One region of the Streptomyces sp. NPDC040622 genome, then DNA from elsewhere that is predicted to be linked to it. Evidence: riboswitches for the same ligand, from Rfam matches in the RefSeq annotation. Region 1 holds a riboswitch; the other holds the start of a gene.
The links. Region 1 has a riboswitch for cobalamin ahead of cobN (cobaltochelatase subunit CobN). Riboswitches for the same ligand answer to the same signal wherever they lie in the genome.
Positions count from the first base shown of each region.

Region 2: it holds a riboswitch for cobalamin, as region 1 does, so the genes downstream of both, ACZ592_RS02450 (ABC transporter substrate-binding protein) here and cobN (cobaltochelatase subunit CobN) in region 1, are expected to answer to the same signal.

Region 1 covers NZ_JBVIXD010000005.1:578,951-588,036, reverse strand. Annotated here, with positions in the region: gene cobN (cobaltochelatase subunit CobN) at 1-2,315, opposite strand, end outside; cobalamin riboswitch at 2,357-2,480, opposite strand; gene ACZ592_RS17250 (cobalamin biosynthesis protein CobG) at 2,605-4,407, shown strand; gene ACZ592_RS17245 (precorrin-8X methylmutase) at 4,404-5,045, shown strand; gene ACZ592_RS17240 (precorrin-2 C(20)-methyltransferase) at 5,042-6,664, shown strand; gene ACZ592_RS17235 (cobalt-precorrin-6A reductase) at 6,777-7,532, opposite strand; gene ACZ592_RS17230 (cobalt-precorrin-5B (C(1))-methyltransferase) at 7,550-8,719, shown strand; gene cobM (precorrin-4 C(11)-methyltransferase) at 8,764-9,086, opposite strand, start outside.
Region 2 covers NZ_JBVIXD010000001.1:556,154-565,239, forward strand. Annotated here, with positions in the region: gene xdhB (xanthine dehydrogenase molybdopterin binding subunit) at 1-928, shown strand, start outside; gene xdhC (xanthine dehydrogenase accessory protein XdhC) at 930-1,739, shown strand; gene ACZ592_RS02440 (GAF domain-containing protein) at 1,984-2,784, opposite strand; gene ACZ592_RS02445 (class I SAM-dependent methyltransferase) at 3,122-3,913, opposite strand; cobalamin riboswitch at 4,098-4,225, shown strand; gene ACZ592_RS02450 (ABC transporter substrate-binding protein) at 4,334-5,839, shown strand; gene ACZ592_RS02455 (ABC transporter permease) at 5,844-6,791, shown strand; gene ACZ592_RS02460 (ABC transporter permease) at 6,896-7,648, shown strand; gene ACZ592_RS02465 (ABC transporter ATP-binding protein) at 7,645-9,086, shown strand, end outside.

The sequences.
Region 1 (9,086 bases):
CGCGGGACGACCTCATGAGCCGCGAACTCCAGGACGGCGGCGACCTGTTCGCCCTGGCCCGCGGCCACCGAAGCCACCGCCGCCGGGTCCCAGCCCGCGTCGTCCATCGCCTGCACCAGCGCGCGGGCCCTGTCCTCCGCCTCGTCGGCGCCGGCCCGCGTGGCGGCGGACTCGTCCAGACCGAGCGCCTCCCGCAGGCCGGGCAGGGCCGTCGTGCCGCCCCAGATCTGGCGGGCCCGCAGGATCGCGAGGACCAGGTTGACGCGGTCGCCGCCCGCCGGCGCCTTGCCCAGCACGTGCAGACCGTCGCGGATCTGCATGTCCTTGATCTCGCAGAGCCAGCCGTCGACGTGCAGCAGGAAGTCGTCGAAGCCGTCGTCGTCGGGACGGTCCTCCAGGCCCAGGTCGTGGTCGAGCTTCGCGGCCTGGATGAGCGTCCAGATCTGCGCGCGGATCGCGGGCAGCTTCGCCGGGTCCATGGAGCTGATCTGCGCGTACTCGTCGAGGAGCTGCTCCAGGCGCGCGATGTCGCCGTAGGAGTCGGCGCGCGCCATCGGCGGCACCAGGTGGTCGATGAGCGTGGCGTGCACGCGGCGCTTGGCCTGCGTGCCCTCGCCCGGGTCGTTGACCAGGAAGGGGTAGATCAGCGGCAGGTCGCCGAGCGCCGCGTCGGGGCCGCAGGCCGCGGAGAGGCCGGCGTTCTTGCCGGGCAGCCACTCCAGGTTGCCGTGCTTGCCGAGGTGGACCATCGCGTCGGCGCCGAAGCCGCCGTCGGCCGCGGGCGCCGCGATCCAGCGGTAGGCCGCCAAGTAGTGGTGCGAGGGCGGCAGGTCGGGGTCGTGGTAGATCGCGATGGGGTTCTCGCCGAAGCCGCGCGGCGGCTGGATGAGGACCAGCAGGTTCCCGCGGCGCAGGGCGGCGAGCACGATGTCGCCCTCCGGGTCGCCGCCCCGGCCCACCCGGCTGCGGTCCAGGAACATCTCGCCGGGCGGCGGGCCCCAGTGGCCCTCGACGGACGCGCGCAGCTCCGCGGGGAGCGTGGCGTACCACCGCTTGTAGTCGGCGGCGGGTATGCGCACCGGGTTGGCGGCGAGCTGCTCCTCGGTGAGCCACTCCTGGTCGTGGCCGCCCGCGTCGATGAGCGCGCGGATCAGCTCGTCGCCGTCGCCGGAGACCAGGCCGGGGATGTCGGCCTCGGGGCCGAAGTCGTACCCCTCGGCGCGCAACCTGCGCAGCAGCTCGACGGCGGAGGCGGGGGTGTCGAGCCCCACCGCGTTGCCGATGCGGGAGTGCTTCGTCGGGTACGCGGACAGCACCAGGGCCAGGCGCTTGTCGGCGGCCGGGATGTGCTTCAGGCGGGCGTGGCGCACGGCGATGCCGGCGACGCGGGCCGCCCGCTCGGCGTCGGCCACGTACGCGGGCAGGCCGTCCTCGTCGATCTCCTTGAAGGAGAAGGGGACCGTGATGAGGCGGCCGTCGAACTCCGGCACCGCGATCTGGCTCGCGGCGTCCAGCGGCGAGACGCCCTCGTCGTTCTCCTCCCAGGCCGCGCGGGACCCGGTCAGGCAGAGCGCCTGGAGGATCGGCACGTCGAGGCCGGTCAGGGCGCCCGCGTCCCACGACTCGTCGTCGCCGCCCGCGGAGGCCTCGGCGGGCTTGGTGCCACCGGCCGCGAGGACCGTCGTCACGATGGTGTCGGCGGCGCGCAGCGCGTCGATCAGCTCGGGCTCGGGGGCGCGCAGCGACGCCACGTAGAGCGGGAGGGGCCGCGCGCCCGCGTCCTCGATCGCACCGCAGAGCGCGTCCACGAACGCGGTGTTGCCGCTCATGTGGTGGGCGCGGTAGTAGAGCACGGCCACCGTCGGGCCCTCGACCTCGCGCGCGGTGCGCTCCAGCGGGCCCCAGGAGGGTGCGGGCGCCGGCGGCTCGAAACCGTGCCCGGTGAGCAGCACGGTGTCGCAGAGGAAGCGGGCCAGCTGCTCCAGGTTCGCGGGGCCGCCGTGCGCGAGGTAGGCGTGCGCCTCGGCGGCGATGCCGACCGGCACGGTGGAGGAGGCCATCAGCTGGGCGTCGGGCGCCTGTTCACCGGTGAGCACGACGACCGGCAGGCCGGTGGCGATGAGCTGGTCCAGGCCGTCCTGCCAGGCGCGGACGCCGCCGAGGAGGCGGACGACGACGAGGTCGACGCCGTCGAGCAGGGCGGGCAGCCCGGTGAGGTCGAGGCGCGAGGGGTTGGCGAACCGGTAGTCGACCGGGCCTCCCGCCGCGCGGGCGCTGAGCAGGTCGGTGTCGGAGGTCGACAACAGCAGAAGCATGCGGGCGCAGGCCTTCCTCGGGGTGTCCGCGCCCCGGGTGGTCGTATGGACGGCAGGAGTTCCTGGCTCACCCCACACGGGTGGGGCTCACAGTGGCGGGACCGCGCCGGAATCGCACCGGGCTTCCTCCCTCGGGTCCTGGTGGACCCACGCCGTCGCTGGCGTCGGCGGACCTGTCGGACCGCCGCCTGCATAGTAAGTCCTGCCCGCGTCCGGCGGGGCGGCCACCTGCCGCGACGGCCCGTCCCGGCAGGCGACCGGCCGGATCCGCGTGGGTATGCTCGCCGCCATGCCGCCCACCCCAGCTCTCCCCCCAGACCAGGGCGAATCCGTCATACGCGACCGGGGTGACGCCTGCCCCGGAGCGCTTCGCCTGCACCTCGCCGACGACGGCCGGCTCGCCCGACTCCGCCTGCCCGGCGGCCTTTTGACGACCCGTCAGGTCGTGGCGCTGGGGACGGCGGCGGAGCGCCTGGGGGACGGGAACCTCAGCATCACCTCGCGCGGCAACATCGAGCTGCGCGGCCTGGGCGAGACGTGCGGCGGCGAGCTCGCCCGGCTGCTCGCCGACGCGGGCCTGCTCCCCTCCGAGCGGCACGAACGCGTCCGGAACATCGTGGCGTCCCCGGCCGCGGGAACCGACGGACTCGGCCACGCCGACGTGCAGTTGTGGGTCCGTGAGCTGGACGGACTCCTCTGCGCCGAGGAGTGGACCGCGGAACTCTCGGGCCGCTTCCTGTTCGCCCTGGACGACGGGCGCGGGGACGTGGCCGGGCTCGGCGGCGATGTGACCTTGATCGCAGAATCCGGCGGGACGGCGGTCGTACGGCTCGGGGACCTCGCCCGCCGCGTCGCCGCGCCGGACGCCCCGCGCGCCGCACTCGCCGCCGCCGGCGCCTTCCTCGCCGCCGCGCGCGCGGCGGGCAACGGGGCCTGGCGGGTGGCGGAGCTGCCCGGCAGCCCGGGTGCGGACCTTGCGGGGGCGCTGGAGCGGGCGGGCATCTGGGCCGAGTCCGTCGGGGCCGGGTCTGGCGGGGCCGGGTCCGCCGGGACCGTGCCGGTCGGGACCGTGCCCATCGGGGTTGCGTCCGCCGAGGCGGTGCCCGCCGGGGCCGTGCCTGTCGAGATCGCGTCCGCCGGGGCGGTGCCCGTTGGGGCTGCGCCCGTCGGGACCGTGCCCAGCGGGGTTGCGTCCGCCGAGGCGGTGCCCGCCGGGGCCGTGCCTGCCGGGACCGCGTCCGCCGGGGCGGTGCCCGTTGGGGCCGCGCCCGTCGAGGTCATGCCCAGCGGGGCTGTGTCCGCCGAGGCGGTGCCCGCTGGGATCGCGTCCGCTGGGATCGCGCCCGTCGGGGCCGCGCCCACCGGGACCCCGCCCGCGGGGACCGCGCCCGCCGGGATCGCGTCCGTCGGGGCGGCGCCCACCGGGGCCGCGCCCACCGGGGCCGCGTCCGTCGGGGCGGCGCCCACCGGGGCCGTGCCCGCCGGGCCCCCGCCGGTGACCCTAGGTGCCCCGCCGGCCCCGGGCGTCACCGGCCGCGCGGTCGCCGTCGACGTTCCCCTCGGCCGCGTCGACGCCGCCCAGTGGCGGGCCCTCCTGCCGCTCCCCGCCGACGAGCTGCGCGTCACCCCGTGGCGCGGCTTCGTGCTCCCCGGCTTCGCCGACGCGGACGCGGCCCGGGACCGCCTCGCCGTCCTGGCCGACGCCGGGTACCTCACCACCGCCGACTCGCCCTGGCGCGGCGTCGGCGCCTGCGCCGGCCGCCCCGGCTGCGCCAAGTCCCTCGCCGACGTGCGCGCGGACGCCGTGCCGGGCCTCGACGACGGGATCCCCGCCCACGGCGCGCTGCCCGTCCTGCCGGTCCATTTCTCCGGCTGCGAACGCCGCTGCGGACACCCGCGCGGCGACTGGGTCGACGTCCTCGCCACCGGCGGCGGGCGGTACGAGGTGACGGCGCGCACGGCCGGCGAGGCGATCCCCGTGCCCGACGGCACCCTGACCGACCGCGTCACCACGGCACGTACCCGCACAAAAACGGTACGTACCACCACGAACACCGCATGCACCACCACGAGAACGACGGCCACGAGATGAGCGAGAGCACAGTGTTCGACTACGAGAAGGACGGCGCGGCGATCTACCGCGAGTCCTTTGCCACCATCCGCGCGGAGGCCGACCTGAACGGGCTGCCCGCCGACGTCAGTCAGGTCGCGGTCCGGATGATCCACGCCTGCGGCATGGTCGACCTCGTGAAGGATCTCGCCCACAGCCCGCGGGTGATCGCCGACGCCCGCAAGGCGCTGCGCGACGGCGCGCCGATCCTTTGCGACGCGAACATGGTCGCCAGCGGCGTCACGCGCAAGCGGCTGCCCGCCGGCAACGACGTGATCTGCACCCTCGCCGACCCGTCCGTGCCGGACCTCGCGGCGCGGCTGGGCACGACCCGCAGCGCCGCCGCCCTCGAACTCTGGCGCGACCGCCTCGAAGGCTCGGTCGTCGCCATCGGCAACGCCCCCACGGCGCTCTTCCGCCTCCTGGAGATGATCGAGGAGGGCGCGCCCCGCCCCGCCGCCGTCCTCGGCATCCCGGTCGGCTTCGTCGGCGCCGCCGAGTCCAAGGACGCGCTCGCCGCGCACTCCTCGGGCCTGGAATATCTGGTCGTACGGGGTCGCAGGGGCGGCAGTGCGATGGCCGCGGCGGCGATCAACGCGATTGCGAGCGAGGCCGAGTGAACACCGAACAGAGGACCGAACGGCTCACCGAACAGAGCACCGAACAGAGCACCGAACAGCGCACCGAGAACGCGACCCGGGCCGCCGGGACCGCGCAGGGGCGGCTGTACGGCGTCGGGCTCGGCCCGGGCGACCCGTCGCTGATGACCCTGCGCGCCGTCGAGGTGATCGCGGCGGCCGACGTCGTCGCCTACCACTCGGCACGACACGGCCGTTCCATAGCCCGCTCGATCGCGGCCGCGCACCTGCGCGCCGACCACATCGAGGAAGCGCTGGTCTACCCCGTCACCACGGAGAGCACCGACCACCCCGGCGGCTACCGCGGCGCCCTCGACGACTTCTACGAGGAGGCCGCCGCCCGCCTCGCCGTCCACCTCGACGCGGGCCGCACGGTCGCCGTCCTGGCCGAGGGCGACCCGCTCTTCTACGGCTCCTACCAGCACATGCACAAGCGCCTCGCGCACCGCTACCCGACCGAGGTGATCCCCGGCGTGACCTCGGTGAGCGCGGCGGCGGCCCGCCTCGGCGAGCCGCTGGTGGAGGCCGAGGAGGTCCTCACCGTCCTGCCCGGCACGCTCCCCGAGGAGGAGCTGGCCGCGCGTCTGGCGGCGACGGACTCCGCGGTCGTCATGAAGCTCGGCCGTACGTTCGGGAAGGTGCGCGGCGCCCTGGAGACGGCGGGCCGCCTGGCGGAGGCCCGCTACGTCGAGCGGGCCACCATGGCCGGCGAGCGCACCGGCAGGCTGGCCGACGTGGACCCGGATTCGGTGCCGTACTTCTCCGTGGCGGTCCTGCCCAGCAGGGTGGCGCCGCTGACCGGCGGCCCCGCGCCCGAGCCGCCCGCGCGGGACGCGGAGCGCGGCGAGGTCGTCGTGGTCGGCACCGGCCCCGCGGGCCCGCTGTGGCTGACCCCCGAGACGCGCGGCGCGCTGGCCGCCGCCGACGACCTGGTCGGCTACACCACGTACGTCGACCGGGTGCCGCACCGGCCGGGACAGCGGCGGCACGGCTCCGACAACCGGGTCGAGTCGGAGCGCGCCGAGTTCGCCCTGGAGCTGGCGCAGCGCGGGCGGCGCGTCGCCGTCGTGTCGGGCGGCGACCCGGGCGTCTTCGCGATGGCCACGGCCGTCCTGGAGGTCGCCTCGCAGGACGCGTACGCGGACGTGCCGGTCCGGGTGCTGCCCGGGGTGACCGCCGCCAACGCGGCGGCGGCCCGCGCGGGGGCGCCGCTCGGCCACGACTACGCGACCCTCTCCCTCTCCGACCGTCTCAAGCCGTGGGAGGTCATCGCGGAACGCCTCGCGGCGGCGGCCGCGGCGGACCTCGTCCTCGCGCTCTACAACCCCGGCTCGCGCAGCCGCACCTGGCAGGTCGGCAAGGCCCGCGAACTGCTCCTTGAGCACCGCACACCGGACACGCCGGTGGTCCTCGGCAGAGACGTCGGAGGCCCCGAGGAGAACGTACGCGTCGTACGCCTGGGTGACCTGGACCCGTCGGACGTCGACATGCGCACGCTGCTGATCGTCGGCTCCTCCCAGACCCAATGGGTCCAGAGGAACGACGGCAAAAAGCAGATCGTCTGGACACCCCGCAGATACCCGGAGACCACACCGACGTAGACCCACGGCGCGCCTCGCGGACGGTACGGGGCACCCCGCGCCGGGGCGCAGGGTGTCCCAGGGGCGCGGGGAACCGCGCGACCGGCCACCACGGACGGGCGGGGCGGAGGGACTACGCCCCGCCCCGCGGGAGGAGGCGTACCCAGTCGGCCGCCTCCCCGGGCGAGGCGGCCACCGAGGCCGCATCCGGCACCGCGGGCCGCCGGACCACGACCACCGGAACCCCCGCCTCACGCGCGGCAGCCAGTTTCGGCGCCGTCGCCCCACCCCCGCTGTCCTTCGTCACCACGACATCCACCCCGTACCGGCGCAGCAGTTCACGCTCCCCGTCGAGCGTGAAGGGCCCCCGGTCAAGGAGCACCTCCATGCGGGCGGGACACGGCGGCTCGGGCGCGTCGACGGACCGTACGAGAAACCACAGCGCCGCGAGTCCGGGCCCCGAGAACGCGGCGAGCCCCATCCGCCCGGTCGTGAGGAACACCCGCTCGCCCAGCGCGGGCAGCACACGCGCGGCCTCGTCCAGGGAGCCGACCGAGTGCCAGTCGTCCCCCTCACCCGCGACCCAGCCGGGCCGACGCAGGGCGAGCAGGGGAACATGGGCCGACGCGGCGGCGGTCGCCGCGTTGAACGAGATCGTCCCGGCGAAAGGATGGGTGGCGTCGATGAGCGCGTCCACGCGGTGCTCGCGCAGCCACGCGGCCAGGCCCTGCGACCCGCCGAAACCACCCACGCGGACCTCGCCCGGCGGCATCCGGGGCGAGGCGACCCGTCCCGCCAGGGAGCTGGTCACCCGCAGTCCCGCCTCGTCCACGAGGAGCTCCGCCAGGCGGCGGGCCTCGGTCGTTCCCCCCAGAATCAGTACGTGCACGGAGTTCGGTTTCCTTCATGAGTGAGGCAAGCAAGCCAGACGAGCCGGGCCGGGCGGGCAAGCCGGGCAGGGCAAGTGAGGCCGAGGGCGGGCGCAGCGCCCAACTCAAGCACACCGGCCTGCGCCCCGGCTGGACGACCGGCGCCTGTGCGACCGCCGCCACCACCGCCGCGTACACGGCGCTGCTGAGCGGCGACTTCCCCGACCCCGTGACCATCACGCTGCCCAAGGGACAGACGCCCGCCTTCGCGCTCGCCGCGGAGGAGCTCGGCGGCTCCCACGCCATGGCGGGTGTCGTCAAGGACGCGGGCGACGACCCGGACGTCACGCACGGCGCGCTGGTGCGGTCCACGGTGCGCCGGCTGCCCACCGGGTCGGGCGTCGTCTTCAGGGCGGGCCCCGGCGTGGGCACCGTCACCCGCCCCGGGCTGCCCCTGGACGTCGGCGAGCCCGCGATCAACCCCGTGCCGAGGCAGCTGATGCGCGACCACGTGGCGCTGGTCGCCGCACGTGCCGGGGTCGCCCCGGACGTCGAGATCACCGTCTCCGTCGACCACGGCGAGGAGATCGCCCGCTCCACCTGGAACCCCCGCCTCGGCATCCTCGGCGGCCTGTCCGTCCTCGGCACGACCGGGATCGTCGTCCCCTACTCCTGCTCGGCGTGGATCGACTCGATCCGGCGCGGTGTCGACGTGGCGCGGGCCGCGGGGCGCACGCACGTCGCCGGGTGCACGGGGTCGACGTCGGAGAAGACGGTCGTCGCCGAGTACGGCCTGCCCGAGGACGCGCTCCTCGACATGGGGGACTTCGCGGGCGCCGTCCTCAAGTACGTACGACGCCACCCCGTGGACCGGCTCACCGTCTGCGGCGGCTTCGCCAAGCTGTCGAAGCTGGCGGCAGGACACCTGGACCTGCACTCGGCCCGCTCCCAGGTCGACAAGGGTTTCCTCGCGGAGCTGGCCCGCAGGGGCGGTGCCGGTGCCGGCCTCGCCGGACAGGTCGCCGCCGCCAACACGGGCCTCGCGGCACTTCAGTTGTGCGCGGCGGCGGGCGTGCCGCTGGGCGACCTCGTCGCGGTGGCGGCCCGCGACCAGGCGCTCGGGGTGCTGCGGGGCGCACCGGTCGCGGTGGACGTCATCTGCATCGACCGGGCGGGGAACGTCGTGGGGCGCAGCGGCCTCACGTGACGGGGCCGGCGCTCCCGCACGTCGCCCCGTCCCGGCCGGGAGTGTCAGCAGTCGTGCCGGTCCCGTTCCGCCGAGTACAGGTGACTGTCGCGGAACTGCGAGGCGCCCAGCGTCCGCCCCACCATGATGACGGCGGTGCGCACGATGCCCGCCTCCTTCACCTGGCCCGCGATGTCCGCCAGCGTGCCGCGCAGGATCACCTCGTCGGGGCGGCTGGCGAGGGCGACCACGGCGGCGGGGCAGTGCGCGCCGTAGTGGGGGAGGAGCTCGTCGACCACGCGGTCCACGTACCCCGCGGCCAGGTGCAGGACGAGGAGCGCGCCGCTGCGGCCGAGCGTGGCCAGGTCCTCGCCCTCGGGCATGGCCG
Region 2 (9,086 bases), on a different contig from region 1:
GACGCGCACCGACAAGGTGCCCAACACGTCCGCCACCGCCGCGAGCGCCGGGGCGGACCTCAACGGCGCGGCGGTGAAGAACGCCTGCGAGCAGTTGCGCGAGCGGCTGCTGCAGGTGGCCGCCACCCACCTGGGGTCGAACGCCTCGGACGTACGCATCGTCGAAGGTGTCGCGCGCATGCTGGGCAGCGACAAGGAGCTGGCCTGGGACGATCTGGTGCGCACCGCGTACTTCCAGCGGGTGCAGCTGTCCGCCGCCGGTTTCTACCGGACGGAGGGACTGCACTGGGACGCGAAGACGTTCAGGGGCTCGCCGTTCAAGTACTTCTCCCACGGCGCCGCGGCGGCCGAGGTGGAGGTCGACGGCTTCACCGGCGCGTACCGCATCCGACGGGTCGACATCGTGCACGACGTCGGCGACAGCCTCTCCCCGATGATCGACATCGGTCAGGTCGAGGGCGGCTTCGTGCAGGGCGCGGGCTGGCTGACCCTGGAGGACATGCGCTGGGACGCCACGGAGGGGCCGAACCGCGGCCGTCTCCTCACCCAGGCGGCGAGCACCTACAAGCTGCCGAGCTTCTCGGAGATGCCCGAGGAGCTCAACGTGACGCTCCTTGAGAACGCCACCGAGGAGGGCGCGGTCTACGGGTCCAAGGCGGTGGGCGAGCCGCCGCTGATGCTGGCGTTCTCGGTGCGCGAGGCGCTGCGGCAGGCCGCGGCCGCGTTCGGGCCGGACGGCGTCAGCGTCGAACTGGCCTCGCCCGCGACGCCGGAGGCGGTGTACTGGGCGATCCGGTCGGCGCGCCGGAGTGATGCCGCCCGGAACGGGACCGCCCCGAACGGTTCTGTCCCCGAAGGCGCCGTCGCAGGCGGTCGTGCGGCCGACGCCACGGCCCGGGACGACGCAAAAACGCTGAGCGGTGCCTGACATGACCTGGGTCGCCGCGGTCGCGCGGCTGCGAGCACGCCGGGAGCCCGGCGTGCTCGCGACCGTCGCGACCGTGCGGGGACACGCCCCGCGCGACGCCGGCGCGAAGCTCGTCGTGGGGCAGACCGAGACGTGGGGTTCGATCGGCGGCGGCAACGTCGAGGCCGTCGCCATCGACCGGGCCCGCGAGATGATCGCCGCGTCCAAGCCGGAGCCGGAACTGATGGATTTCGCCCTGAACGACAAGGTGACCAACCGGCACGGCGTGCAGTGCTGCGGCGGCACCGTCTCGGTGCTGCTCGAACCGCTGGCGGTGGTACGGGCGGTGGCGATCTTCGGCGTGGGACACGTGGGCCTGGAACTCGCGCGCATCCTGGCACGCCAGGACCTCGACCTGCATCTGATCGACACCCGGTCCGACATCCTCACCGAGGAACGGCTCGACGTGCTGGCGGACGCGGTGGGGCAGGTGCACGTGCACCACACGCTGCTGCTGCCCGAGGAGGTCCTCGCGGAGCTGCCGCGCGGCACCCACGTCCTGATCATGACGCATGACCACGCCGAGGACGCGGCGCTGTGCGACGCCGCCCTGCGCACCCCCCACCTCGGCTCCATCGGGCTGATCGGCTCGGCCGCCAAGTGGGTACGGTTCCGCCACCGCCTCGCCACCGAGGGCGGCCACGACGAGGCCACCATCGGCCGGATCAAGACCCCGATCGGCCTCGCGGACATCACCGGCAAGGAACCGGCGACCATCGCCGTGAGCGTCGCCGCCGACCTGCTGCGCACGTTCGAGACCGAGGGCGACTGACCGGTGGGGCGGCGGGCAACATCCCGGGCTTTCGCCCCCCCCACGACGCGTGCGACCACCTCGCGGAGGCGAGGCTCGGCCCGCTGCCCATCCGGCGGAGGGCGACGACGGAACCGGCCCGTTTCCCGCGCGGGGAAGGCGACTTCCGGCGCATCGCCCCCCCGGCATGCCTGCCGTCCTGGAACGCATGGCGGCCGCGCCCGGCGCCCACCGAGCGCGGGACTGTCCGAGCCGGGTGCGGCGGTCAGAGGATGTGGCCGGCGGCGCGGGCCAGGCGGTCCAGGGTGGTCCGCTGTTCCGGCGTCCAGGCGGTGGGACGCGAGTGGTGGAGGGAGACGACGCCGATCAGGGCGCCCTCACCGGATGCGACGGGCAGCGAGACCACGGCGCCGACGCCGGCGGTGTCCAGGACGTCCAGGGCGGGCGTGCCCAAGAAGATCGGCGAGGCGGCCACCTCTTCGACGTAGAGGGAGCGACGGTCCCTGGCGGCGACGCCACAGGCGCTCTCGCGGTCGTCGACGGATTCGAAGAAGGAGAGGAAGGGGTGGTGGAAGCCGCGCTGGGTCACGATCCGCAGCACGCCGGTGGCGGGGTCGAGGAGTTGGGCGTTGCCCATGGGGGCGCCGATGATGCGCAAGGCCAGCCTGAGGGTCTCGCGCAACAGGGTCTCGCGGCGCTGGCGTTCGTCGGGAGCGAGCAGGCCCAGGGGAGCGGGGTCGATCCGCAGTCCGGCGGGCGGGCCGCACAGCTGAAGGGTGCGCAGGACCTGGCTGTGGGCGCGCTCCACCACCAACTCGCCGCCGACGGCGCCGATGCGGTGGGAGGCCTGCACCAGGAGGTCCAGGGCGGCGGGGGCGCAGAACGTGACCCGGCTCAGGTCGAGCGCGATCCGCCCGGGAGTGTTCTCCAGGCGGACCAGCGCACGCGCCAGGGTGGGCAGGCAGTCGACGTCGAGTTCCCCGGCCACGTGCAGCGTGGCGGCTCCGGTGTCGGTGTGGTGGCTGAGGGCGATGTGGGCAGCGGGCGCCAACTGGGACCAGACCATGCTGTTTCCTTTCGGTCCGGCCAGGGGCAGACGCCGCGACGGTGTCCGGCCTGTGCCTCGGCGTCGGGCAAGGGGCCAGGGCCCGGCGCCGTGGGGAAGTCACTCCGTCGAGACGAGCGGCGTGACGATGCCAGCGTAGGGCTTGCGGGCGGTGCGGGGCGGCGTCATCGTCCACTCGATCACCCGGGCGCGCGGCCCCCTTCGCTACCGGGGCCTCCGGGGCCGAACCACCGTTCGTGCGGGTGCGGGTGCGGGTGCGGGTGCGGGTGCGGGTGCGGGTGCGGTGGCCCGGGCCCCGGCCGTGGGCGTGAGCGGGGGCGAGTCGCCGTCGGTGGCCTCAGCGCAGCGCGGCCACCAGCGCGTCGCTCGCGGAGCACCACACCTGTCGCGCCTCGCTGAACCCATGCTCCAGCAACGTCTCGATGTGCCAGTGGGTGGCCGTGGGGCGATCCCGTGGCTCGGTGCCGGTGCGGGGCTGCCGTGGATCACCCAGCAGTGCGAAGCGCTCGGCCGCCGCGCGGGACAGGAGGGGATCGCGCGCCGCGTCGCGCCACCAGTCGGCCCAGTCCAAGGCGCCCCGCGCCCGCTGGTGATCCTGCCGTTCCGTGTGCAGGGTGTGCAGAGCGGCGTTGATGCGTGGCGCGGACTCGTCCTTCATGTGGTCGGCGTTGAGGAAGACGCCGCCCTCGCGCAGCAGCCCGGCCAGCGTGCCGTACAGGCGGCTCAGGGGCCCGGTGTCCAGCCAGTGCAGCGCGGTGGCGGTGACCACGGCGTCGTAGGAGGTGTGGGGGAGCCGCTCGGTCCAGTCCGCGTCGGTCAGGTCGGCCTCGGCGAAGGAGACGCGTTCGTCCCGGGCGAAGTGGCCCCGGGCGATGGTCAGAAGCAGTGGATCGATGTCCACGCAGGTGACCTCGGCGTCCGGCAGCCGGCGCAACAGGCGGTCCGTGATGCTGCCGGTGCCGCAGGCGAGGTCGAGGACGCGCGGCGAGCGGCCCGCCAGCGCCTCGACCGTGTCGGTCATGACCCGGAACCGCTCTTCCCGGTCCGGCATGTACCACTCCTGCTGGCGGTCCCAGCTGTTCTGCCAGTGTTCCCAGTGCCGCCGCTCGGAGGGTGCTGTCGCTGTCATCGGGGCAGATATCCCTTTCCAGATGGTCTGTCGGGTTCCGGGAGTTGGGCGACCCGTGCCGCCGCCCCTCCCCTGCTTGCCTTCCCCCACAGCTGATCACACGGCCCGGAGACCGGGAGCGTCCCACCGGGTTGAGGTGCTCGTCGCCTCGTGCGCCACAATGAGCGCACTGGGCGACGGGGACCAGGAAGCCGGTGCGATTCCGGCGCGGTCCCGCCACTGTGACCGGGAAGCGAGCCTCCCGCACGCCACTGACCGCGGTACGCGGACGGGAAGGCGGAGGCGAGCGACGATCCGGAAGTCAGGAGACTGACCCGTCGCCGGTCCGACGGCAGGGGCGAGGACACCCCGGAGAGGATCGATGTGACGACGCATGCCCGGACGGAGCCGGCGCGACGAACAGAGCCGGGCAGGCGAGGCGTGCTGGCCGCCTCGGGGGCCCTGGCGCTCGCCGGTGCCGGCCTGCTGAGCGGCTGCGGCGCCGACACCAGGGACGGGGGACGCGGCGATCGATTCCGGGCCGCGTTCACGTCCGGCGGCTCCCAGGAGACCCTCGACCCGCACGTCGCGCCGAACTTCGTCGACCAGGCCCGCGCCAAGGCGCTCTACGACACGCTCGGCACGTACGCGGACGACATGTCGGTGCGCGAGCGGCTCGCGCAGTCGTGGGAGAGCGACGGCTCGGGCACCCGGTGGCGCGTCCGCCTGCGCGATGCGGCATTCCACGACGGGAAGCCGGTCACCGCCAAGGACGTCCTGTACAGCTACCGCCGCGCCGCCGACCCCAGGACAGGGTCGCCCTCGCAGGTGTTGCTCTCCGCGATCGACTCCGCCGCGAGCAGGGCCGACGGACGGCGGTCCGTCGTGTTCGTGCTGAAGGCGCCGAACTTCGAGTTCCCCACGGTCTTCGCGGGGCCCGGCACCGAGATCATCCCGGACGGTACGACCGACTTCCGCAAGCCCATCGGCTCCGGCCCGTTCACCTACGTGTCGTTCACGCCCGGCGGTACGGCCCGCTACCGGAGCTGGACGGACCACTGGGCCGGCGCCCCGCACATCGCCGAGCTGGAGATCGTCCCCGCGAACGAGGAGTCGGCGCGGCTCAACGCCCTGCTGTCCGGACAGGTGCACTACAGCGCCGACATGGCAGGGCCCTCCGTGGAGCGGCTCAAGAGGGACGGCTCGACCCGGCTGCTCACCGCCAAGCGGGCGACCGCGCAGCAACTGCTCCTGCGCACGGGACGCGAGCCGTTCGGCGACCCCCGCCTGATAGCCGCCGTGCGGCTCGGGCTCGACCGGGAGGCGCTGGTCCGGATCGCGCTCGCCGGGCACGGCGAGGTCGGCAACGACCTGTTCGGACTCGGTCTGCGCGGCTATCCCAAGGATCTGGCACCCCCGGAGCGGAACGTCGACGAGGCGCGGCGACTCGTCAAGGAAGCCGGTGCGGACGGCCTGCGCATCACCGTGGAGACCAGCTCCGTCGACGCCGTCTGGGAGCCGGCCGCCGACCTGATGGCACGGCAGCTGCGCGAGGTCGGCCTGAAGCTGACCGTCAACACCCGCGCGTCCAGCACCTACTTCAGCGAGATCAAGACCAAGGGCGTCGCCGCCTTCAACACCACCTCCACCCTGCCCGTATCCGACTTCCTGCAGCAGCGCGTCCGGGGCGGGGCGGCCCGCAACCAGACGCAGTACGCCTCGAAGAAGTTCGACGCCCTGCTGGACCGGGCCCGCACCAGCCGCGACGAGCGGGACCGCCTCGCGCTGCTCTCCCGCGCCCAGAAGATCGCCCGCGACGAGTCCGGGCTTCTCGTGTGGGCGTTCTCCGACGCCAACGACGCCGTCGCACGGTCGGTCGGCGGCCTGCGCTCGGCACCACCGAACTCACACGACTGGGCCCGCTTCGACCGGGTCCGCATCAGCTGACGTCGTGCGCGCCTACGTCCTCAGACGCTCCCTGTTCGCCCTCCTCCAGTGCCTGATGGTGCTGGTGGCCGTGTTCGCCGTCGGCTCGCTGCTGCCCGGCGACACGGCCGACGTGCTGCGCGGCGAACTCGGCACCCCCGAACAAGTGGCCGCGCTGCGCTGGCAGTTGGGCCTCGACGAACCGGCCTGGAGCCGCTTCTGGCACTGGCTCGGCCGCCTGCTCACCGGCGACCCCGGCACCTCCCTGACCACCGGACTGCCCGTCGGCGACGACATCGGCCGCCGCCTCGGCGTGACGCTCCTGCTGGGCGTACCGGCACTGGTGCTCGTCACGGTCCTCGCGCCCCTCGTGGGCACCGTGTCGGGGCTGCGTGAGGGGAGCCGTGCCGATCGCGCCCTGACCACGGCCGCCGTCGTGCTGCACGCCGTGCCGGAGTTCGTACTCGGGCTGCTCCTGATCGCCTCGGTGTCGCTGGCGGCAGGCCTGCTGCCCGCCACCGCCGTCGGCATGGACACCGCCGCGCTCCTCGCCGAGCCCGCCGTCCTGGTGCTCCCGGTCACCGTGCTGACGGCCCGGCACCTGTGCGACCTGGCGCGGCAGATCCGTGCGGGCGTCGCGGCGCAGCGCCACGGACCCGTCGCCGAGCACCTGCGACTCCTCGGCCTGCGCGAGCGCACCGTGGTGCTGCGCCACGTCCTGCCGGGAGCGCTCGGCCCCGCGGCACAGCAGTACGCCCGCTGCGTGGAGGGACTGCTCGGCGGCGCCGTGCTGGTGGAGGCGGTCTTCGGATTCAGGGGGCTCGGCAACGGTTTCGTCGAGGCGGTCCAGAACCGCGATCTGCCGCAAGTGCAGGCGTACGCACTGCTGTTCGCCGGGACGGCCGTCTTCGTGAACCTGGCCGGAGACCTGGTCGCCCACCGCCTCGCCCCCCGCCGAGAGGTGACGGCGTGACCGTGCCTCCTGTGTCTCCCACACCTCGTGAGCCACCCGCGACCGCATCCCGGGCCGCCGCGTCCAGGCGCCGACGCCCGTGGACCGCCCTGATCCTGCTGGGCGTGCCCGTGCTCCTGGCCCTGCTGGGGCCGCTGGTCGCGGGCGACGACACGCCCCGGCGGGATGCCCTGCCCGCACAGCCGCCCGGCGCCGGAAACCTGCTCGGCACGGACGTCCTGGGCCGCGACGTGCTCTCCCTCGTCCTCCAGGGCGGTGCCTCGGTCGTGGGCAGCGCCCTCGCCGCGCTCGCCGTCGGGACGGCGCTCGGCATCCCGCTGGGACTGCTGGCCGCGGGCCCGCGCCGGGTCCTCGACGAGACGGTCATGCGCACCATGGACCTGCTCCTCGCCTTCCCCGGCCTGCTGGTCCTGATGACGCTGGCGGCGACGGGCCACCGCGACTGGTTCTGGCTGGTGACGGTCGCCGGAGTGCTCCAGGTCCCGGCCGTGGCACGCCTGGTGCGCGGCGCCGCGCTCGCACCGGGTTCCAGGACCGTCGTCGAGGCGCTGCGCATGCAGGGGCACGGCTGGGCGTACATCCATCTCCGCCATCTGGCACGGGAGGTGGCCGCGCCGCTGGCCACCGACGCGGGCGGCCGGTTCTCCGTGGTGCTGTACCTGCTGGCGTCCGCCAACTTCCTGGGCCTCGGCCTGCCCGCGTCGTCGCCGGACTGGGCGGTGCTCATCGAGCGCAACAGCGACGCCCTGTTCACCCAGCCCGCCGCCGTCCTCGTCCCGGCCGGCCTGCTGACGGCGCTGTGCGTCGGCGGCAATCTGCTCGTGGACCGCACCCTCGCCCGCAGGAGGAGAACGTGACCGGCGCCGCCCCCGTACCGCTGTTGCAGATGGCGGAGATCTCCGCGTACGTAAAGGGAGCACCGCGCCCGCTCCTGGACGACGTCCGGCTGACGGTGCGGCCTGGCACGGTGATCGCCGTCGTCGGACCGTCGGGAAGCGGCAAGACCACCCTGGGCCTGGCCGCCCTCGGCGCCGCGCACGGCGCGGTGCGGCTCTCCGGGCGCGTCCTGCTGGAGGGCACGGACCTGCTGGGCCTCGCCCCGGCCCGGCGTCAGTCGACCCGGGCGGGCCGAGCCGCCCATCTGCCGCAGCACCCCGAATCGGTGCTCGACCCGGTCCGTCGCGCCGGGGGAGTGCTGACGGAGCTGGCCGCTCTCGGAGGGATACGCGGACGGGCCGCGCGCAAGGCGGCCGCCGCAGGGGCGCTCGGCGCGGCCGGCCTCGCCTGGGAAGCCACGCGCCGCAGCTTCCCGCACCAGCTCTCCGGCGGCCAACAACAGCGCCTGGCGCTGGCATCCGCCCTGGTCACCGGTGCACGGCTCCTCGTACTCGACGAGCCGACCAGCGGCTTGGACCCCGCACTCGCGCACGCCCTGGGCCGCACCGTCCGCCGCCTCGCGGACGAAGGCGCCGGCGTCCTGCTGCTCAGCCACGACCTGCCCCTGGTGCGCCGCACCGCGGACCGGGTCATCGTGCTGGAGCACGGCCGGGTCGTGGACGACGGACCCACGGGCGATGTCCTCGAAACCGGGGGTCCCGCACCCGGGCCGGCCACCGGCCGGCCCGTCGCGGCACGCCATCGCACCACCCGGGACCTGCTCGCGGCGGAACACCGCACGCGTGCGGCGCAGCGCACGTCACCGGACGTGAGGAGACCGAACTCCCCGCAGACCGGCGGAGTCGTGGCTCAGGACATCGTCGTACGCCGCCGCTCCGCCGACCTCCTCACCGGACCCGTGTCGATGGCCTTCCCGCCCGGCAGCAGCACCGCGCTGCTCGGCCCCTCGGGCTCGGGCAAGACGACGTTCGCCCGGGTACTCGCCGGCCTCACCACGCCCACCTCCGGCGAGATCCGTGTCGACGGCACGCTGCTCCCCGCCCGCATCGACCGCCGCACAGGCGCACAGCGCCGCGTCGTCCAATACGTCCACCAGAACAGCGCGGACTCGTTCGAAAGGCACCGCCCGCTCATTCGTCAGCTCGCCGACACGGCCTGTCTTCTGCGCGGGCTGCGGCGCGAGGACGCGACGGCCGAGGCGGCGGAGATGGCGGAAGCCCTGGGACTCGACGACGCGCAACTGAACCGCACTCCGGATCAGTTGTCCGGCGGTCAACTGCAGCGGTGCGCCCTGGTGCGCGCGCTCGCGGCACACCCGGCGCTGCTGCTCTGCGACGAGGTGACATCGGCGTTGGACACCGCTTCCCGTGAAGTGGTCCTCCACGTACTGCCGGGCCT